Regions from separate parts of the Shewanella avicenniae genome, predicted to be linked through region 2. Evidence: predicted binding sites of a transcription regulator. Region 2 holds the regulator's gene; the other holds the start of a gene.
The links. The regulator MetJ, encoded in region 2, represses methionine synthesis genes. The targets are predictions, from matches to a motif close to TAGACGTCTAGACGTCTA.
Positions count from the first base shown of each region.

Region 1: a site for MetJ is predicted at 2,001-2,018, ahead of metH (methionine synthase). Genes of this name have one in related genera too.

Region 1 covers NZ_CP071503.1:896,215-899,635, forward strand. Annotated here, with positions in the region: gene metH (methionine synthase) at 1-1,861, opposite strand, end outside; gene JYB87_RS03885 (histidine phosphatase family protein) at 2,092-2,772, shown strand; gene JYB87_RS03890 (ABC transporter ATP-binding protein) at 2,880-3,421, shown strand, end outside.
Region 2 covers NZ_CP071503.1:3,569,177-3,572,597, reverse strand. Annotated here, with positions in the region: gene nrfD (NrfD/PsrC family molybdoenzyme membrane anchor subunit) at 1-138, shown strand, start outside; gene JYB87_RS15725 (sulfite exporter TauE/SafE family protein) at 232-966, opposite strand; gene metJ (met regulon transcriptional regulator MetJ) at 1,023-1,337, opposite strand; gene metB (cystathionine gamma-synthase) at 1,551-2,711, shown strand; gene JYB87_RS15710 (bifunctional aspartate kinase/homoserine dehydrogenase II) at 2,732-3,421, shown strand, end outside.

The DNA of each region.
Region 1 (3,421 bases), 1.5 Mb from region 2:
GCTCTTTTAATGGCGGGTCGATGTCATCGTAAATCGCCAACTGACCGGCGTTAACAATGCCCATGTCCATTCCCGCTTTAATCGCGTGATAGAGGAACACCGCGTGGATCGCTTCACGCACCGGATTGTTGCCACGGAACGAGAACGACACGTTCGACACGCCACCGGAAATCATCGCGTGCGGCAGCGTGGCTTTAATATCTTTGATGGCTTCGATGAAATCGACGGCGTAGTTGTCGTGCTCGTCGATACCGGTGGCGACAGCGAAAATGTTCGGGTCGAAGATGATGTCTTCCGGCGGAAAGCCGACTTGATCGACCAGAATGCGATAGGCGCGAGTACAGATCTCGGTCTTGCGGGCACGGGTATCTGCTTGGCCGGTTTCATCAAACGCCATGATGATTGCTGCTGCGCCGTAGCGTTTCACTAAGGTGGCTTGCTCGATAAATTTGGCTTCGCCCTCTTTGAGCGAAATCGAGTTAACAATGCCTTTGCCTTGAATACATTTGAGGCCAGCTTCAATCACTTCCCATTTGGAAGAGTCGATCATGATCGGCACTTTGCAGATATCGGGCTCAGAGGCGATAAGGTAGAGGAAGCGGGTCATCACTTCCACGCCATCGAGCATGCCTTCATCCATGTTGATGTCGATGATCTGCGCGCCGCTTTCTACCTGCTCGCGGGCGACATCAAGCGCGGTTTCATAATCGCCTTCTTTGATGAGCCGTAGAAAACGGGCCGAGCCGGTCACGTTGGTACGTTCGCCGACGTTAATAAACAGCGAGTTGCTGTCGATAGTGAGTGGTTCCAAACCGGATAAGCGGCTGGCGACCGGAAGTTCTGGCAGAGCGCGCGGCTGATACTGCTCCACCGCTTCACGAATCGCTTTAATATGTGCTGGCGTGGTGCCGCAGCAGCCGCCAACCAAGTTGAGTAGACCTTCTTTGGCCCATTGACCGATAACCTCGGCCATCTCCTCCGGCGTTTCATCGTAGCCACCAAATTCGTTTGGTAGGCCCGCGTTCGGGTGCGCCGAGACAAAGGTTTCGCTGATGCGCGCCAATTCTTCCACATAGGGGCGCAGCTCTTTTGGCCCTAAGGCGCAGTTCAAACCAAAGGAGAGCGGCTTGATGTGGCGCAGCGAATTATAGAAGGCTTCGGTGGTTTGACCTGTCAGAGTACGGCCAGAGGCATCGGTAATGGTGCCGGAAATCATCACCGGCAGCCTTTGGCCGAGCTTTTCAAACACTGCATCGATGGCGAACAGCGCCGCTTTAGCGTTGAGGGTATCAAAGATGGTTTCCACCATAATGATATCTGCGCCGCCGTTGATCAGCGCTTCAGTGGCTTGGGTGTAAGCAGTCACTAACTCATCAAAGTGGATATTACGAAAACCTGGGTCATTAACATCAGGGCTAATCGAGCAGGTACGGTTGGTCGGACCAAGCACCCCCGCAACATAGCGTGGTATACCGGTGGCTGCGGCCACTTCATCGGCGGCTTGGCGGGCAAGCCTCGCGGCTTCGACGTTAATCTCAGTCACCAGCTCCTGCATGTCGTAATCGGCCATGGCAACCGTGGTGGCGTTGAAGCTGTTGGTTTCGATGATATCGGCACCGGCTTCAAGGTATTGGCGGTGAATGGTCTTAATGATCTCTGGCTGAGTTAACACCAGTAAGTCATTGTTACCTTTTACATCGCAGTGCCAATCCTTAAAGCGCTCGCCACGGTAGTCAGCTTCTTCCAGTTTATAGCCTTGGATCATGGTACCCATCGCGCCATCAATAATCAGGATGCGCTGTGAAAGGGCTGATTCGAGCTGCTGTTGAATCGGCGCTGACGGGGTTTTGCAAGTTGCCATCGTTAAAAACCTTTTCTTCATGCCATGGACACAAATGCCTGCGTTTGCTGTATGATCTAGATCACATTCGGTATACACCGACATTATGGCATCTTAGATGCGCTGCAGGCTTGATTACTACTCAGTAGTTTTGGACATTTATACGTATAGACGTCCATAATACGGATTCAATGTTACTGCGGCAAGGTGAAATTGGCCGCAATAGCTCGCGTGATAGTAAAGGATTTAGCATGACCCGCACCCGCAAACTGACAATCTTTTTGATGCGCCATGGCCACTGTGAAGGTGGTGAGATGTTGCGCGGTAAAACCGACGTGCCGTTGAGCGCGGAAGGTGAAGAGCAGATGTGGGATGCGTGGCGCTTGATTTCGGACGATATCGATGGCGCGCGCTTATCTTTATTGACCTCACCGCTGCGCCGCTGTTGTGATTTTGCTGATGCCTTAGTTGATGATATGCCGGAGTTTTTTGAACGTTCACTGCAGGTTGCCCCTTGGCTGTCTGAACTGGATTTTGGCGACTGGGACGGAGTGCCATTTGCTGAACTCGAAGCGCTGCATAGCGATAAGCTGATTGAATTTTGGCAAGCGCCGTTGGATATCACTCCGCCAGGCGGTGAGCCGGTGCGTGATTTTCATCAGCGAGTCGTGACTGGCTGGAAAGAGTTACAGCAACAGCTGCTCAAGTCCGATAAAGATAACGCGTTACTGGTGACCCACGGCGGCGTGATTCGCTCCTTGATGAGTGATGTGATTTGCCCCGGTGAACTGCCTGCAGCTGGGCTGTTTAATGCCTTTGACCTGCCTTACGGTTCGGTGGTCAAGATCAGTTTGTTTGCTTCTGAGGTGGGTGGTCAATGGCAATGCTCAGGCCGTTTGCATTGGAATTTTGCCAGTAGCTTTCCCCTCTAATGTTAAAACCTAGCGTAACCGCTTAATTTTTAAGGCTGAACAGTGACAGTTGTCCCTAAGCTGTTAGTCTTTAGTGATCGTATGAACAGACAACGCGGAGGTCGCGCATGAATGCTGCCCTTAGGGCAGAAAACCTTAGCTGGTCTGCTGATGGCAAAAAGATTTTGCAAGACGTCAGTTTTGCACTTGAGCCAGGCAAAATGCTGGGGTTAATCGGTCCAAACGGCGCTGGTAAGTCCAGTTTGCTGCGCTGCCTCTATCGCTACCACCAACCGCAAGCCGGTAGAATCCTGCTTAATAATAAAGAAATCAATAGCATAAGTCGTAAAAGCTTTGCGCAAACGGTAGCGGTTGTGTTGCAAGACACTCCGACAGAAATGAACAGCACTGTTGAGCAAATCGTGGCCACCGGTCTGACCCCTTACAAAGGCCTTTTCCAATGGGATGGCAAGGAGGATAATAACGCTATTCAAGCAGCGTTATGCCAGGTTGGGTTGGCCGACAAAGCATATGCGTCTTTTAGCCATCTTTCCGGTGGAGAAAAACAGCGAGCGTTAATCGCCCGGGCGATAGTGCAGCGACCCTCTTTGTTCATCTTGGATGAGCCGACAAACCATCTGGATATCCGTTATCAAATCCAAATTCTCGA
Region 2 (3,421 bases):
CCGCTGTTATCACGGTTACTCCCTGCCGAGCTGCGTCATGGCAAAGGCGTGACCGTATTAGCGGCCTGCGCCAGTTTGACCGGAGTATTGGCACTGCGGCACTTCATTTTGTATGCCGGTCAAAGCTATATCAGTTAAGCGCCGCGTCAGTTAAAAGCGACATCCGTGAAACGCAAGCTAAGTTAGTTGTGGTTGTTAGCGTCTTTGAGCCCGCCATTGCGGGCTCTTTTTTTACCAGCTTAAACAGGATTTAACTGTTAATACCAAGACGTTGAGGCTACAAAGCGCAAGCGTAAATTGACGTGTGCGGCGCCGGTCAATATAAGGCACGATAAAATTCGACACCCAAAATCCGATAAATACCGCTGGGACGAGCACCAATGCCAGTAATAGATGGTGCCAATGTAGTTTGCCAACGCACAATAAGATCAGCAGGCTGAGCAAACTCGCAAGCGCAAAAAAGGCCGACAGTGCCGCACGAAACTTACCCGCATCACGCCCCGTAAGCAGCAGCGCCATTGGTGGGCCGCCAATGCCAGCAATAGTGCCAAAAATCCCCGAAAAGATACCAGCGATAAACATGGTGACTCGGTTCACCGCAATACTGTAGTGCTTTACATTGAGCAGAATCGCAATTGCCACAATCGCGGCAATCATTAAGCCCAGTACAGGCTGCGGTGCCAGCAATAATAAAGTGGCGCCAATTAAGCCGCCGGGAATACGCCCCACTAAGCCCCATTGCAAGCCATTAAATTCAAGATGGCTGCGTTCGCGCACTAGCGTGAGTAACGAGATAGTGAATCCCATTAAAATCACTGGCACAGGAACCAATTCAGGGTCAACAATATAGAGTAGCGGTGCGGAGACAACGGCTAGGCCGAAGCCGATGAGGCTTTGTACCACAGCCCCAGAAAAGATAATCAGCGAGGCGAGTAGCAGCGTGGTGGGGTCGATAAGTGACTGCATGATGATAAGTAAGCATTAAAGCGGTCAAAGACCGCTTTAATGATTAACGGCAAGCGTTATTCTAACTCTTCCCATTCAATGCCCATTTCGTCCATCAGACGTTTGGCATCGGCAGGAATACTATCGGGTTGATCCTTACATAGATCGCCATCGTTCGGTAAGGGTTGACCTGTGTAAGCATGCAGGAAGGCTTCACACAACAGTTCGCTGTTGGTGGCATGACGTAAATTGTTTACTTGGCGGCGCGTACGCTCATCAGTCAAAATCTTCAGCACTTTGAGCGGAATCGATACAGTGATTTTTTTCACTTGTTCGTTCTTCTTGCCGTGCTCAGCGTATGGGCTGATGTATTCTCCGTTCCATTCAGTCATCGTTGCACCTGCTATATCTTAAATTCGCCGCCGATTTTAACCGCTAAAGGCAGCCAGTCAAATGTCGGTAGGCAAAAACTGTGTTGGATAGATAGAATTCTATACTTTTAGATGTCTAAACGTCTATATGCCTATTGACGATAGTGGTTAGCTTGGTAGAATTTAGACGTCCAGACATCTATAGATGTTGAACCGCATGCAGAGGAGTCGAAAATGACACAGCGGAAAATAGCAACAGCGGCTGTCCGTCAAGGGATTGAATCCGATACACAGCACGGGGCCGTGGTTCCGCCGATTTATCTTTCGACTAACTATGCCTTTGATGGCCACAAAAATCCACGTGCGTTTGATTACAGTCGTTCAGGTAACCCAACCCGTTCGATTCTCGGCGATGCGCTCGGTGAATTAGAACAAGGTTGCCCGGGCGTAATCACTGCCAGTGGTATGGCGGCGATTACGCTGGTCACCAGCTTGCTTGGGCCAAACGACCTATTGATAGTGCCGCACGATTGTTACGGTGGCAGCTATCGTTTGTTCACCAATCTGGCCAAGAAAGGCAGCTTTAAGCTGCTGGTGGTTGATCAAACCGATGCCAATGCAGTCAATCAAGCCTTTGCGCAAACGCCAAAAATGGTATGGATTGAAACCCCTTCCAACCCGTTAGTGCGGGTGGTGGATATTGCGGCGATGGCCGCTGAATGCCAAAAGGTTGGTGCGCTGCTGGTGGCGGATAACACCTTCTTATCCCCCGCGCTGCAACAACCGTTGACCTTGGGTGCCGATATCGTGGTGCACTCCACCACCAAATACATCAATGGTCACAGCGATGTGATTGGCGGTGCCGTCATTGCCAAAGATCCTGCGGTGTCTGAGCAACTGCACTGGTGGTCAAATACCCTTGGCTTGACCGGCGGCGCGTTTGACAGTTACCTCACGCTGCGTGGTTTACGCACTTTGTCATTGCGCATTCGCGAGCATCAAAGTAACGCCGAACAAATAGTTGCGTTATTAAGCAACAGCGATCAAGTAGACAAGGTATATTATCCAGGGTTGAAATCGCATCCCGGCCATGAGATCGCTGCCAAGCAACAAAAAGGCTTTGGTGCCATGCTGAGTTTCGAGCTCAAGGGTGGCGAGCAAGAAGTGGCGGCATTTTTAAGCGCACTTAACTATTTTTCAGTGGCGGAAAGTTTAGGCGGGGTGGAAAGCCTCGTGGCAGTTCCGGCCACCATGACCCATCGTGCGATGGAGCCAGCAGCTCGCGCTGAAGCTGGCATTAAAGAGACACTGATCCGCCTGTCGGTCGGTATTGAAGATCCGCAAGACCTGCTGAATGATATCGCTGCGGGCCTCGCTGCTGTTGCAGCTTGCTGAATATTGGAGCATTAAACGAGATGGCGCGTAGTCACTTGCATAAATTTGGCGGCTCAAGTCTGGCAGACCCAGATTGCTATCGCCGCGTTGCGCATATCCTGCTTACTCATGGACGCCCAGATGATTTGGTCGTGGTGTCGGCGGCAGGTAAAACCACCAATTTCCTCTACAAATTACTCGCCCTGCGCGAAGCCAAGCAGTTGTGGCAAGAAGAGCTGCAAGTGCTGATGAACTATCAGCAAAACTTGATTGAACAGCTGCTAGGCAACGAGCAAGCGCGGCAACTGCGCGAGCGTTTGAGTTCAGATCGCTCGCAGCTGATGACCTTATTGCAACTCGAGCAACTGAGCGAATACCAATGCAGCGAAGTGGTGAGCTTTGGTGAGCGTTGGTCCGCCCGTTTGATGGCGGCACTGTTACGTGAATCGGGCGTTGCCGCCAGCAACATCGATGCGCGACAGCTGCTGATTGCCGATGAAGGCGCAGTACCGAAAATCCGCACCGAGGCATCGCGCGAGTTGGTGCAAAAAACGCTGCAGGAACATCCTGATGAGCGCTTGGTGATCACCGGGTTTATCTGCGCCAACCCGAACGGTGAAACGCTGTTGTTGGGGCGCAATGGCTCTGACTTTAGCGCCACCTTGATTGCCAGCCTCGCCGATATCGATCGCGTTACCATTTGGACCGATGTCGAAGGGGTATTCAATGCC